2 regions of the Sulfitobacter guttiformis genome follow, and region 2 is predicted to be linked to the other one. Evidence: riboswitches for the same ligand, from Rfam matches in the RefSeq annotation. Region 2 holds a riboswitch; the other holds the start of a gene.

Region 1 (7,518 bases), 360 kb from region 2:
CCTCAATGATCTGTGCGCGCAAAGTATCATCGGGCTGGTCTTTCATGCGCAATTGCACCAGCCGCACTCCGAGGGGTACGGCGCGAGCAATCCAGTCAGCACTGTCAAAAACGGGATAGAAGCGCGGTAGCGTCATAGCCATGCCTTTCCGATCAGAGGGGTCGAGGGTGCGGCCATATCGCGTTGGCCCATGGGACCGGCGGTGGCAGCCAACGCGCCCGCCTGTGCTGCCAGTCCAAAGGCGCGGGCCATCGCGACAGGATCGTCCGCTTCGGCCACTGCTGTATTGAGCAGTACTGCGTCAAATCCCAGCTCCATGGCCTGTGCCGCATGGCTGGGAAGGCCAAGACCCGCATCAATCACCATCGCGACATCGGGAAACGCAGCGCGCAGCGTGCGTAACCCATGGATATTGTTCAGCCCCATTCCCGATCCGATTGGTGCGCCCCATGGCATGAGTACGCGGCAACCTGCCTCCACCAGACGCGACGCCAGTACCTGATCCTCGGTGGTGTAGGGGAATACGTTGAAGCCGTCAGCGCAGAGCGCTTCTGCCGCCTCCACCAGCCCGAAAGGATCAGGTTGTAAGGTATCGGCGTGGCCGATAACTTCCAGTTTGATCCAGTCGGTTTGGAAATATTCCCTTGCCATCTGCGCTGTGGTGATTGCTTCGCGCGCAGAATGGCAACCTGCAGTATTGGGCAGCAGATGCACACCCAGCCCTCGTACCATGTCCCAAAAAGCCTGCCCTGCACCGCGCTCGCGGCGCAACGATACCGTGGCGACGGATGCGCCGCTGCTTATAAAGGCGGCCTCCATCACGCTGGGCGAGGGATAGCGTGCGGTGCCCAACATCATCGGGGTTTGTAGGGTGACGCCGTAAAAGTCGCGCATGTCTCAGCCCCCCTGCATTGCAGTTAAAACTTCGAGACGGTCACCGTTCGACAGCGCGGCCGTCGCGCGCATGGCGGCGGGCACAAAGCTGCCGTTCAAGGCTGTCGCCACCCGCGCTTCGCCCCAACCCAGCTCGGCAAGTGCAGTATCCAGATTATTTGACGCGATCTCGCGGACTTCACCGTTCACTTCAATCTTCATGGAATAGGTCTCCCCTTACACCAGTTAAAAGAAATTCTGCCGCCTGTTCAGCCAATGCAGGTGCCATTAAGTAGCCGTGTCGAAACAACCCGTTGAGGTGCAAAACTTGGCCGCGTCGCACGACACGTGGCACGTTGTCGGAGAAGGCCGGTCGCAGATCCGCCCCTGTTTCGACGATCGCGGCTTCGGCAAATCGTGGATCTAGGGCATAGGCTGCTGATAATAACTCCAGCGCCGATCGTGTTGTTATGGGGCCGCGTGCCTCGCTCTCGATTTGGGTGGCGCCCAGCATGAACAATCCACCGGCACGCGGAACCACATAAAGGGGATGGCGCGGATGCAGCAGGCGTACAGGGCGGTTCAGCGTAACTTCGTCCGTTTGCAGAATGATCATCTCTCCGCGCACGCCACGCAAGCCATCCAGACTCTCAGCGGCCGCCAGCCCGCGACAATCAATTATCAGTCCGGTAATGTCCCGCGGGTGCAGATCGGCAATCTCGACGCGAACGCCCGATGCTTCGAGGCTGTCGGCTAAATCAGTGAGGGCCTGTCGCGGGTCCAGATGTGCCTCGCCCTCAAAGAAAAGCCCACGTTTATGGCAGCCTTCCAGATCAGGTTCGAGAGATGCAATTGCGGCTGCGTCGCAGACCGTATGGCCGCTGGTGCGCGCGGCGAAACGGCCCAATTCGGCACGGTCCCTGTCGGGTGCAAGGACCAGTGTACCACGTTTATAAACATTTGTGACGCCCTGCCACAGTGATGCTGCTAACCGTCCGTGGCGCATTACGGGCGGCTCTGCCGTGGCTCCTTCGCATTCCGGAGCAAGCATTCCGCCCGCCCACCACGAACAGCTATGCCGCCCTGCCGCGCCGGTCCGGTCCAGCAATCTTGGGCGAATACCGCGCAAAAGGCATGACCGTGCGGCCCACAAACCTGCTACGCCAGCGCCAAGGATGGTTACATCTGTCATTGCGGGAAACCTTCACAGGTCCAAAGCGCATGGAAGTGATGGACAGGGCCATGGCCATTGCCAACGTCCAGCAGATCCGCAGCCGCAATGGCTGCCTGCAGATAGGCATGGGCCTTCCTGACGGCGTCTGGCAGGGGCATCCCGCGCGCGAGCCCTGCGGCAACCGCCGCTGACAGCGTGCAGCCCGTGCCATGTGTATTGCGTGTGGCGTGCCGTGGAGCTGACAGCCTGATCACATCATCTTTCGTAATCAACAAATCAACGCAATTTTTGCCGCTGGTATGCCCCCCCTTCATCAAAACCGCACGGGGTCCAAGGGCTAGAAGCGTACGTCCTTGTTCCAGCATTTGATACTCGTCCACCGCTTCGTCTGTTCCCAGCAGGCATGCGGCCTCCGGCAAGTTCGGGGTCAATAGTGTGGCCAAAGGCACCATGCGCGCGCGCAAGCTATCGACAGCCTCTACTGCCAAAAGGACATCACCCGACTTAGCGACCATCACAGGATCAAGGACAATCGGCACCGCGCTATTGGCAAGCCTGCCTGCCACAGCATCAATCGCGTCCGCATCGCCCAGCATGCCGATTTTTACCGCTGCTATCGCTAGATCGCCAAGGACTGCATCTATCTGGGCGCAAATCATGACAGGGGACAGCGTTTCGACGGCTGTGACCGCACGGGTATTTTGCGCAGTCACTGCCGTGATCACACTGGCGCCATAAACGCCTAAAGCGCTGAAAGTCTTGAGATCGGCCTGAATGCCCGCGCCGCCACCACTGTCGGAGCCCGCAATCGTTAGTGCCTGAGAAAACATAGCAGCCCCATTTTGCAAAAGGGCCAGCAGCATAGAAAACAGGAGGGAAATATGGCATTAATGCCAAAGCTTTACTCCGTTCCCTACGCCGGAATGACCCGGATCAGGTTCGATGGGTCAGCTTTCGCCTCTCAGCCTTGTCAGGCACCCCAACGGATGCACCACGTCTAGCGGTAAGAAAAATCCGTGTCAAATATTTTGGAATTGCATTTCTTCCGGAGTTGCACCGGCTGTAAGGTTTCGAACAGGAGCACTTTTGCCCTGTGATTATGTTTAGATCGCAGGCCAAAAGTCGGCGAATTTTCCGAAGTTTGTGGATATAGTGTAGCTGCTGAATTGGGGATGCCGATATTACAGTCTGTCAGCGAATTGTCGAGAAATGTCGGAAGGCCGGTGTTTATTTCCTTGAAGGCGGTCAGGTCAGTACCGAAATCATCCGGAATTTCGTACGTGAAAAGAGGCTTGCCCGAAGGGGCATCCGCTTCCGGTGGCGAACGTAGGATAAAAGGAGAAGCAACTGCTGCTACACCCTCCAGAAATTCCAGATCGAGCGTAAGATCGCGCAGATCCGACATCTGGGGCGCAGTGAAAGCGTGTTCGGCTTTTACCAGTATTAAGACGGTGCCGAGCGGCGGAGACTGGTCCTTTTCATACGCGCGCTGGGCATCTGAAAGGGGGCTGTCAGACAAGAACACACGGTGGATGTCATCGTCGAATGTGACGCGGGGAACGCTTGCGCCAATCAAAATGGTCAGGACCAAAATGAATGTGGCTACGATCTTGGGAAATGTCAGTGCCGCCAATCCAATCTTTTGCGCACCAAAACCGATTCCCGAAAACACTTCTACGTCGCTCTGAATGGGGCCAAAGCGTTGTGCTCGATCCGGATCCGGACCCACAACATAGCTGCATTGAGTATTGTGAATATCACCGCAACCCAGCCAAGCCCAATTACCATTGGTGCCACGATGATCTCGGCCACGACAAGCATGTAGTTGGGATGAGCAAAATACTTGAAAGGACCCCGGACAACGAGCGGTCCTTCGAGGACAATGATCCGAGTGGTCCAGCGTCTGCCCAGACTGCCCAATATCCAAAGGCGCAATACTTGCAGAACTGCAAAAGCACCGAGCCAAGTCAAGTCTACCGCCTCGTCATATCCGAAAACTACCAAACAGGTGATCCATGCAGTGTGCATCGCAACCATTACCGGATAATGTGCGGCCCCAACCTCATAAGCCCCTTTGGGCAGGAGCTTTGCGGTGTTTCGTTTTGCAATAACCAGTTCGCTAAGGCGCTGGATAATGATGAAGGCGAGAAACAGAAAGGTTGCTGTTTGCATCATGCGGCCTGCGCGCTGACCTGAAAGGGAAGGAAGGATGCAGTGAATCCTGGACCCAGAGCACATGACATCATCTGGCCCGTGTGGCCTGCTTGCAAAACGGCCTTTATCACAAACATGACGGTGGGGGCCGACATGTTTCCCGTAGTGCGCAGTGTGTCCCGCTCGGCATCGAGGGATCCATGCTCAAGGTGAAGTGCGTCTTCTATAGCGTCTACTACTTTTGCACCGCCCGGGTGACAGACGTAGCGGTCAATTTGAACATGATCGAGATCTGCTGCTTCGAGGGCGCCCTTTGTGGCTACCGCGAATTCTGCCGAAACAAACGCGGGAATAGAGCGGTCAAATACCACACCGAATCCTGCCTCGTCTACATCCCAGCCCATGATATCGAGTGTATCCGGCCAGATTTTTTGGTGACCCCGCCCCAGCGTTACAACATTCCCCGCCGCAGGCAAATCGGTACAAATACACGCGGCAGCAGATCCATCACCAAATAGAACGGTTGCGATGATATCCGCATTTTGCAGGCGGTCTGCGCGGAAGGAAAGGGAGCATGCCTCTACCACAACCAGCAAAACCTTGGACCCCGGACGCCCCGCAGCAAGTATCTGTGCTGTCGATAACCCCGATACGCCCCCTGCACAGCCAAGGCCGAAGACTGGAACCCGCATGATGTCCTCGCGAAATCCCATTTCGCCGAAAACCTGTGCCTCTAACGAAGGTGTCGCGATCCCTGTGGAGGTCACTGTAACAACGCAATCGACCTCGGCACCCGACCAGCCCGCGTCTTCGAGCGCGCGCTGTGCGGCCGCTATAAACATGCTCTTTGCGCCGCTTATGAAGGCGGTGTTGCGGTCTGACCATCCGTGTTCGGCGGAAAACCAGTCAATCGGCACAACCGAGTATCGTCTGTCGATACCCGCGGTTTCAAAGGTTTTTGAGAGTCGGTCAAATTGTGGGTACTTTTGACTGAATATGACTGCGGCGCGCTCCTTTACCTCCGACTGGGTGAGGCAATGGGGCGGGAGGGCGGTCGAAAGACCGTGTAAATAAACTGACATCAAAAAACCTTTTAATCTAAAAACCCGACGTGTCGCTTTGATGATCCAGTTGAAGATACGAGATTTAGCTAGTGCAGCACGGCCTAGGCTTATTTAACGCATGAAATGGCAATCCGTACCTCCTGGTGTTTCCGGCACAATGCGCCCGAAAGAATCGCATTGGAGGCTGCCTGAAAACAATGCCATTTTAGCGTCACATCCTCTTCATTGAAGTGCCGTAAAAGGCCCGCATACCAGCCGGTAATGATCTTCGGGCAATTGGTATGAGTAGATGACAGCAGCACCTAAAACATCACCCCAGCATAGCGAAGCAGCTGAAACAGGGCTTGATGAGCAATCATTAAGTGCGATCCGGTCGATTTTAACCGAGGAGACGCCTGTCCAAAGCCGTACACCTGTGCATGCCGCTGCCAAGGCAGGTGAGGTTCACGTCGACGAGGCACCGTTGGAGGCGAGAACTCCGACACGCGTCCGTCGAAAGGCCGACACCCTGCCCGAACTCGAGCGGCCAGATGATTCAGTTCGTATCGACCCCATCCGGAAGAAACGCTGGTTTTCCTTTCGGCGCAAGGGCGCGGCGATTGTGCGCAGCGCGCCATTAAAATCAAAACAGAGGGAATCAATGGTAAAGCCGTCCCGAACCAGCCCTCTTGTCGACCGTATCCGCGGCTATCGGCCCACAGCGGCGCATATCGCGCTGGCGGGCTTTGCCTTGTTGGTGCTTTTGCGGCCCTGGCTGATTCTTGGTCTCATGCTGGTTCTTGTATTTATAACGGTAGGCGTCTTTTTGATCGCCGGATATGATGGATTCTGGCACGGTGTGGTTAAGGCAAATCGCTGGTATGCCAGCCGCAGGCCCGCGCGTGCTGCCGTGTTGCACGCGCGTCTTGACAGATTTGCCATGCGCTGGGATGCCGTGCTCGACCGCTTCCCCGAAGGGACGGTTGATGGCTTTTATCTGCCGGACTTTGGTGACTTGGCCACAGCCGACGCGCGTCACGACGAAGCGCTAAAGCGACGTTTGGCGAGTTTGAATGAAAAAAGCGCCTAGCCTTGGTGGCATTTGAAGTCTTGAAACACGGCTCTTCTGCGGCTAAGTGCTGTTCCAGCGATAATTCAGGATGTATTCCATGGCCATGACCAATCCGCTTCAGTTCATTCAGCAAACCCGCGCAGAAGTCGCAAAGGTTGTCTGGCCAACGCGCCGCGAGGTGATGTTGACCACAGTGATGGTCTTTATTCTCGCTGCGTTGACGGCTGTGTTCTTTGCGTTGGTTGATATTGTGATCCGCGGCGGGCTCCAGTACGTGCTGACTATGTTTGGCTAATGCCGGCTACAGCTATGCGGTTGAAGGTTGTTTGACCTCAAATATCTTTTCCAACACTTGAATCCCAAGGGCGCGTGGGCTAGTCCGCAGATCTGTTCTGTGGCGCGTATGATTTGATTCGAGTTACGCATTGATATTCGTTGCAGGCGGCTGGGGCTTTTGCCCCTTAGTGTTTTTAGGAATTCGCAAGTGCTCAGCACTTAGGACAAGGACGGAAAGATCAAATGGCAAAAAGATGGTATTCGGTCAGCGTCCTGTCGAACTTCGAGAAAAAGATTGCCGAGCAGATCCGCACCACAGTTGCTGAGCAGCAGCTTGAGGACCAGATTGACGAAGTACTGGTACCAACCGAGGAAGTGATCGAGGTTCGCCGCGGCAAGAAGGTGACGACCGAGCGTCGCTTCATGCCAGGATATGTTCTTGTACACATGGAAATGTCCGACCGCGGTTATCACCTGATCAATTCCATCAATCGCGTGACCGGCTTTCTGGGCCCTCAAGGGCGCCCCATGCCGATGCGTGATGCTGAGGTAACAGCGATCCTTGGCCGTGTCCAAGAGGGTGAAGAGACACCGCGGACCCTCATCCACTTCGAGATCGGGGAGCGCGTCAAAGTTGGCGATGGCCCGTTTGAAGACTTCGACGGTATGGTTGAAGAGGTCGATGAAGAGAACCAGAAGATCAAGGTTATGGTTTCTATTTTTGGCCGCGAGACACCCGTCGAGCTGGACTTTACTCAGGTAAACAAACAAATCTGATTGGCGCGCGCTGTGCGAACGGGTGGTTCAGCGCTTTGTCGCCATTCGTCTGCAGCGCCTTTGCCCTCTGGGGCAGCTATGAGTTCTATCGGTCGTTCCCCTGTTTCGGGTTTTGGGTGCGTAGGGGTGCGGCAATGAGATTATAACTA
Region 2 (7,518 bases):
CTTGTTTGATCAATGATGCGGCGGCCAGCGTGCGCTCGGGGGTGACCAGATTTGCAGAGCCGAGGGTGTCCTCCGCCCCCCACTGGCTGGTCGAGGTGCAGTCTGCAAATGCGGCCCCAGCACCAAGCGTGAGCCCGACACACAGGGCCGTAAGTTTCGTAAAAGTCATATTAATCCTCCACAGTTGGACGTGCGCGTCCTCTCGCGGGACGATTCGCTCCGTCAGTAGTTGGAGGTTAGCACGGGATTCCCGTTTGGCGGGACTAATCGGATTTGCGCGGTTTAGTAATCCACACCGCGCTGCGCCTTAATCCCTGCCTTGAACGGGTGCTTTACCTCGGTCATCTCTGTGACCAGATCGGCATAATCGCAGAGCTCCGGTTTGGCGTCACGACCGGTCAGTATAACGCCTGTTCGCTTGTCCCGCGCCTCAAGTCCTGCGAGGACATCAGCAACCGAAAGGTAGTCATACCGCATCGCGATGTTGATCTCGTCCATGACGATAAGGTCGTATTCACCGCTTTCCATCATCTCGCGCCCTTTGGCAAAGGCCGCTTGGGCGGCTGCAATGTCGCGGTCCTTATCTTGGGTATCCCACGTGAAACCTTCCCCCATTGTGTGCCATGTGACCTCGCCCAGACGGTCGAAAAACTGGCGCTCGCCGGTTTTCCATTTGCCTTTGATGAACTGCACAACGCCTACTTTCTGTTTCCAGCCCAGCGCACGTACAATCACGCCAAATGCGGACGAGGATTTACCCTTTCCTGCGCCGGTATGGACAAGAACCAGCCCCTTTTCAGGGTCTTTCAACTCGGACACGCGTTTGCGTTGTTCGGTTTGACGTTCTTGCATTTTAGTTTTGTGGTCTGTGGTGTCGGTCATCTGGTGTCTCCTTTAGGGGGCATTATTCCGGGGTTCCTTGCGGGGGCACATTGGCCTTTGATTTGCTTCTGTCCAGTCCCAACTGGCGCTCGCGCCATATAATCAACACGCCGCCCGCGATCACCAGTGCGGCACCAGTAAGGATGGCCACGGTGGGCAGTTCTCCAAATACGGCCCATCCGATGAGGCTGGCAAAAATCATCGAGGAATAGTCGAAAGGCGCGAGCATGGAGGCTGCGCCGAAGCGCAGCGAGGACGTAACGAGAATCTGGGCAATCCCGCCGATCATGCCCGCCGCGACCATTAAACCCGCGACCTGCCATGTCGGTGTGATCCAGTCGAGGGCGCTCCAGCCGGTCAACTCGCCCAGAGGATAGGTGAGCAACGAAAGGCAGGTGGCAGTCAGTGAAAAGTAAAACACGATGGCAGCCGTGTGTTCGGTCTGGACCAGCTTTCGCACATGGATCTGTACCAATGCACGCAACACAGATGCGGCCAGCACCATCAAGGCGCTTATAGTGGCCGTGCGTGTAACCGCATCCGCCTCGAGTGAAAGGCGCGGTGCCAGCACAATCAACACGCCGATCAGCCCCAAAGCCACTGCGGACAATCGAAATAGACGCACTCGCTCGCCCAGCAGTACTGCAGCAAACAGGACGGTAAACATCGGTGTGGCATAGCCGATTGCCGTCACTTCGGGCAGGGGCAGCAGGCCAAGGCCGCCAAAGGTAAGCGCCATGGCCGTGGTGCCGAAGATGCCGCGCCAGACATGGCCCACGAAGTTCTGGGGGATCAGACCGGTACGCAGATCATGCTGTTGCCAAAGCCACAGAATGATCACGGGAAAAGCAAAGACGGAGCGAAAAAAGACGGCCTGCGGCGGTGGAACAGTTTCCGAGGCGCTTTTGATCAATGCCGCCATTACCATGAACAAAAAAAGAGAACACAGCCTGAGTGTGATCGCCGTGCCCGGCCTGTTTGCTGTCATGTTCTGCGCCATGATTTTATGTGCGCCCTTGGGCCAAAAAGATCAAGCAGGCAGCAACTGTGCAAGCCGCTGCCCGCGCAACATTATTTCAGTAACGCAACACCGAGGGGCACGGCGAATTGGTCCCACCAGATGTAGATCTCGTTGAGGCCGTCTACGTTAACCAATGCGGGCACGATAAAACTTTGATCGCCTTTGACGGAGTTGAGAGCACCGACACTGGTGCCCCTGACATACGCGCCATCTTTTTCGACGTCCACGCTTGGGTCAGGGGCGCCATCAAGCGGGAAGCCGTCACTAAGGGTGGTGGTGTATGAGCCATTTGCATTTTTCGAAACTGCGATACAGCCTGTCGTAATATGATCGCTTGCGGCGCCAAAAGTACCAGTTGGATCGGCGGCGGTAAACGTAGGTGCAGCGAGCGCGATAGACAGGACAAGCAGGGCAGAGGAGATAGGCCCTATAAGTAGGTTCCTTGTTCGGATTTATATTTATGTATCAAACCCTCTTTGGAGTTAGGAGCCGAATGTTGCAAAACGCAGCTGCGTGATTTTTGTATCGGTTGGTTCAAAATAAGACTGAGGTTAGTTTAAGGCACGGCCGAGAGAGTTCGACGAAGTCGAGGCGATCCGCAAGGCGACAGATGTCTTTTGGCGGCATGGCGATCAGGATGCTTCCCTCCCAGACTTGCTGGAGGGAATGGGGCTGACGCGGGGCGATCTATATAAGGGGTTCAAAGACAAAAAAACCTATCTGCGTGTGCTTGAGTATTGCGAAAGCAAAGCTGTGGCGGATGCTTTTACCCTGCTGGTTGGCCAGCCCGGTGCAGATGACGTTGAACGCATTGTGGCGTTGTTTGACAGTATTTCAATCGCGGCCCTGCGCGGGGAGCACAGAGGCTGTTTTCTGCGCACCGCAGCGAGTGGCGGGAGATGTAGACCCGATATTTCGGGGGCCGTGCTTCTTAAGATGCACGGTGGATTTGTGCGGCCTCTCCAGCACATACGATACTACCGGAAGTTGAAATCACGCGCCTCGCGGGTGTTCTGGTTCCGCAGTATGCCGGGTTGCGGATGCTAGTCCGCTCACGATTGCCGTAGGGTATATTGGAGCAGTTGGTGCAAGGTATACCACATATTCTAAGCCGCCCCTAACCGATGTGCCCGCGATTTGTACCAATCTGGCCGCGGTGCAGCAGAAGGTGGTCAAGAATAACACAAGCCATCATCGCTTCGCCCACAGGCACGGCGCGAATACCAACACAGGGGTCATGGCGACCTTTAGTAATAATCTCGGTTTCCTCGCCCTGTTTCGTGATTGTCTTACGGGTGGTGAGGATTGACGAGGTGGGCTTGACCGCAAAGCGGACAACAATGTCCTGACCTGTACTGATCCCGCCCAAAATCCCGCCAGAGTGGTTGGAGGAATAGCGCGGCTGACCGTCATCCCCCATGAAGATTTCGTCTGCGTTAAGCTCTCCGGTTAGCATCGCGGCGGACATGCCCTCGCCAATCTCGACGCCCTTGACGGCGTTGATGCTCATCATTGCGGCGGCTAGATCGGTATCGAGTTTGGCGTAGACTGGCGCGCCGATCCCTGCCGGTACGCCGCGTGCGGTGACTTCGATTATCGCACCTACAGAGGACCCTGATTTACGCAGATCATCGAGATAGGCTGACCAATCGGTCGCGGCCTGCGCATCGGGTACCCAAAACGGGTTTTGCGCAATCTGGTCCCAGTCAAAGGCATCGCGGTTGATCTTGTTAGGGCCCATTTGCACCATGTAGCCTGTGATCTGGACATTCGGGGCAATCGCTTTGATCGCCTCACGGGCCAGACCGCCTGCGGCTACGCGGCTAGCCGTTTCGCGCGCCGAGGAACGCCCGCCGCCGCGATAATCCCGCACACCGTATTTCTGGAAATAGGTAATATCGGCATGACCGGGGCGAAACTTATCCTTGATGTCGCCATAGTCCTTGGAGCGTTGATCGGTGTTCTCGATCATTAGTTGGATTGGTGTGCCGGTCGTGACGCCCTCGAAGGTACCGGACAGAATCCGTACCTCGTCTGCCTCACGGCGCTGAGTAGTGTATTTGTTCTGGCCTGGTTTGCGCTTGTCGAGCCAGTGCTGGATCATTTCAGGCGTGACCTCGACGCCAGGAGGGCAGCCATCGACAGTTGCCCCCAATGCAGGGCCGTGGCTTTCGCCCCAAGTGGTCACGCGGAAAAGATGGCCAAAGCTGTTCATCGACATGGGAGGTCTCCTTTGCACACTGCCTTAGCGGGCGAGCGGCAGTGCCTCAAGTGGTTTTGGCTTGCCAAAGGGACGCGCCCCTCCTAACCCTGTTCATACCTCGGGGAGCACCTTTGTGCTGAGATTGCGAAAGCTGACCCGTCGAACCTGAACCGGTTAACACCGGCGGAGGGAAGGTCTGGACATACTTCCATCACCTCTCTGCGCCGCAATTTGGAGGATGCGATGAAGTATCTCACGTTTGCGACTGCAACACTGGCGGCGACCGCTGCATTGGCGGAGACGCCCGAACTAGTTGTCTATACCTATGACAGTTTTGTGAGCGAATGGGGGCCAGGTCCTGCAATCGAAAAAGCTTTTGAAGAGACCTGCGGCTGCGATCTCAAGCTTGTCGGTCTCGGGGACGGGGCCGCACTTTTGGCTCGGCTTAAGCTGGAAGGGGAGCGCTCTGATGCGGATGTGGTGATGGGTCTTGATACTTCCCTGATCGCGGCGGCAAAAGAAACAGGTCTGTTTGCAGAGACTGCGGTAGAGGCGGAATATACACTTCCCATTGCGTGGGCGGACCCTGTTTTTGCTGCATATGACTGGGGCTATTTCGCGTTTGTCCACAACAAGGATCTGATCCCGCCTGCGAATTTCACAGCGCTGGGTGAAAGTGATCTGAAGATCGTTATTCAGGATCCGCGGTCCTCGACACCCGGTCTGGGTCTGCTGATGTGGGTGAAAGCAGCGTATGGCGATGATGCGCCGGCAATCTGGGACGGTCTGGCCGACAATGTCGTAACCGTGACAAAAGGCTGGTCGGAAGCTTACGGCCTGTTTCTGGAGGGCGAGGCCGATATGGTTCTGAGCTATACAACCTCACCTGCCTACCACCTGATTGCGGAACAAGATGACGGCAAAGCGGCAGCGGCATTTGACGAAGGTCATTACATGCAAATCGAAGTTGCGGGCAAACTGGCGGGAACGGACCAGCCCGAGCTAGCCGATTTGTTTCTGAACTTTATGGTCGGTGAGGCGGCTCAAACGATTTTGCCGACAACGAACTGGATGTATCCCGCTGTGACACCTGCGGGAGGGCTTCCCGAAGGGTTTGAAACGTTGATTGTTCCGGCAAAAGCGTTGCTGACGCCAGTCGACGAAGTGCCTGCAGTGCGTGAGGAGGCTTTGGCCGAATGGCTCAAAGCGCTGTCGCAGTAACCGGCGCTTCAATCAGTCCAAAGTCGGGGTTCAGCGCGGCACTGATTGTGCTGTCGTTGATCCTGCTTGCACTGGCAGCTGTCGCGAGCCGTGCGGAGTTGGGGGTTGGATTGGGGCCGAGCGATTGGGCGGCTGTACGGTTCACAGTTGTGCAGGCAGCTTGCTCATCTATCCTCTCCTGCATCCTTGCAGTGCCGGTGGCGCGGGCACTTGCACGGCGACGGTTCGTCGGGCGCGGGGTGCTTGTCACACTTCTGGGCGCCCCTTTCATTTTGCCGGTAATTGTTGCTGTGCTGGGGCTTTTAGCGGTTTTTGGGCGCAATGGATGGGTAAATGCGGGGCTGGAGGGGCTGGGCCTGCCTACGGTATCAATTTATGGACTACAGGGTGTTGTACTCGCCCATGTGTTTTTCAACATGCCCCTCGCAACGCGCCTTTTGTTGCAGGGGTGGCAGGGTATTCCCGCAGAGCGGTTCCGCCTCGTAGCGCAGCTGCGGCTGTCGCCGCGTGCAGTGTTTCGGGCAGTCGAGATGCCGATGCTGATGCAGGTGGTGCCTGGGGCCTTGGCGCTCGTGTTTGTGATGTGCCTGACCAGTTTTGCTGTGGCACTGACGCTGGGGGGCGGTCCGCGGGCGACCACGATCGAACTGGCGATTTATCAGGCTTTCCGGTTTGATTTTAATTTAGGGCGAGCGGCGCTTTTGTCCCTCGTGCAGTTGGTGCTGGCGGGCAGTATCGCGATGATCGCACTCTGGCTGGTGCCAAGGGTGCGCGTCGGCGGCGGTCTGGACCGAATTATGCCGCGATGGGACGCACGTGGCGGGGCGCAGCGCGCGGGCGACGCGGTAGTCATCTTCCTCGCGGCCCTGTTTTTGATGTTACCGCTGTTGGCGCTGGTCTGGCGTGGGCTTCTGGGGCTCCCTCAGATGCCGGTCGCAGTCTACAGCTCTGCAGGGACATCGATTGCCGTGGCGCTCGCGAGCATCGCATTATTGCTTTTTCTTGCGCTGCCTATGGCGGGTTGGATTGCCGGGCGCAGGGGTGTTGGTGTGGAGGCTGTAGGCCTGTTGGGTCTGTCTGCTTCGCCGCTGATGATTGGAACGGGGTGGTTTATTATGATCAACCCTTATGCCGATCCGTTTGACTTTGCACTGCCGGTGACGGTTCTGGTCAACGCTATGATGGCATTGCCGTTTGCCTTGCGCATTCTGGTGCCGCCGATGCGCGATACAGTGGCACAATACGGGCGGCTAAGCGCGATGCTGGGTATTCGGGGTTGGCGGCTGTGGCGTGTTCTGCTGTTGCCGAGGCTGCGCGCGCAGATCGGGTTTGCTGCGGGTTTGACGGGGGCGCTCTCGATGGGAGATTTGGGAGTGATCGCTTTATTTGCGGATCCGGAGCGCGTGACACTGCCCTTGCAGATGGTGCGCCTGATGGGCGCTTACCGAATGGACGCAGCAGCAGGGGCTGCGCTTATCCTCCTTGCGCTGAGCCTAGGAATTTTTTGGATATGTGACAAAGCGGGGCGCTGGCATGCTGAGGCTTGAGGATGCGCTGATTGCGCAAGGCGATTTTTTGCTGAGGGCTGATCTGACGCTGGAGGCGGGGCGAAAGTATGCTGTCATTGGGCCCTCTGGCGCTGGAAAATCCACGCTGCTTGCAGCGCTGTGCGGCTTTGTGCCGCTGACCTCGGGGCGCATGTTGTTCGAGGGCGAGGATATCACTGATGCTGCCCCTGGTGCGCGCGCCATGACGATGTTGTTTCAGGACAACAATCTGTTCCCGCATCTCAGCGTTGCGCAGAATGTCGGACTGGGAATGCGGCCTGATCTGCGGCTCACGGCTGAGCAACGTCAGGTGGTCGAGACTGCTTTGGAGCGTGTGGAACTGGCGCAGTTCGCGGGTGTTAAACCTGGACTGCTTTCAGGAGGACAGCAGAGTCGTGTGGCGCTGGCGCGTGTGCTGGTTCAGGCGCAACCGCTGGTGCTGCTCGATGAGCCGTTTGCGGCGCTGGGACCGGCGTTGCGCAATGAGATGCTGGATCTGGTGCAAGAAATGGTGATGCAGACGGGGGCGGCAATGGTCATGGTGACCCATGCACCCGAAGATGTGCGGCGCATCGCGGACGAAGTAATTTTTGTCGAGGGTGGTCGCGCAAACAGTCCGCGTCCAGTGGCAGATCTGATGGACA

Evidence for each region. A riboswitch is a leader RNA that binds a small molecule or an ion and turns the genes downstream of it on or off. The one in region 2 is predicted to bind thiamine pyrophosphate.
Region 1: another riboswitch for thiamine pyrophosphate. It lies ahead of thiD (bifunctional hydroxymethylpyrimidine kinase/phosphomethylpyrimidine kinase); the one in region 2 lies ahead of thiB (thiamine ABC transporter substrate binding subunit).

The regions. Positions count from the first base shown of each region.
Region 1 covers NZ_RAQK01000001.1:1,085,214-1,092,731, reverse strand. Annotated here, with positions in the region: gene C8N30_RS05360 (thiamine phosphate synthase) at 1-136, opposite strand, end outside; gene C8N30_RS05355 (thiazole synthase) at 133-894, opposite strand; gene thiS (sulfur carrier protein ThiS) at 898-1,095, opposite strand; gene C8N30_RS05345 (FAD-dependent oxidoreductase) at 1,085-2,065, opposite strand; gene thiD (bifunctional hydroxymethylpyrimidine kinase/phosphomethylpyrimidine kinase) at 2,062-2,877, opposite strand; TPP riboswitch at 2,941-3,039, opposite strand; gene C8N30_RS05335 (hypothetical protein) at 3,045-3,776, opposite strand; gene C8N30_RS05330 (isoprenylcysteine carboxyl methyltransferase family protein) at 3,722-4,219, opposite strand; gene C8N30_RS05325 (type III polyketide synthase) at 4,219-5,283, opposite strand; gene C8N30_RS05320 (hypothetical protein) at 5,555-6,334, shown strand; gene secE (preprotein translocase subunit SecE) at 6,414-6,611, shown strand; gene nusG (transcription termination/antitermination protein NusG) at 6,836-7,369, shown strand.
Region 2 covers NZ_RAQK01000001.1:1,442,909-1,450,426, reverse strand. Annotated here, with positions in the region: gene C8N30_RS07225 (cyclase family protein) at 1-169, opposite strand, end outside; gene cobO (cob(I)yrinic acid a,c-diamide adenosyltransferase) at 283-882, opposite strand; gene C8N30_RS07215 (DMT family transporter) at 905-1,882, opposite strand; gene C8N30_RS19295 (DM13 domain-containing protein) at 1,954-2,130, opposite strand; gene C8N30_RS07210 (hypothetical protein) at 2,570-2,950, shown strand; gene aroC (chorismate synthase) at 3,021-4,124, opposite strand; TPP riboswitch at 4,216-4,315, shown strand; gene thiB (thiamine ABC transporter substrate binding subunit) at 4,350-5,327, shown strand; gene C8N30_RS07195 (thiamine/thiamine pyrophosphate ABC transporter permease ThiP) at 5,303-6,874, shown strand; gene C8N30_RS07190 (thiamine ABC transporter ATP-binding protein) at 6,861-7,518, shown strand, end outside.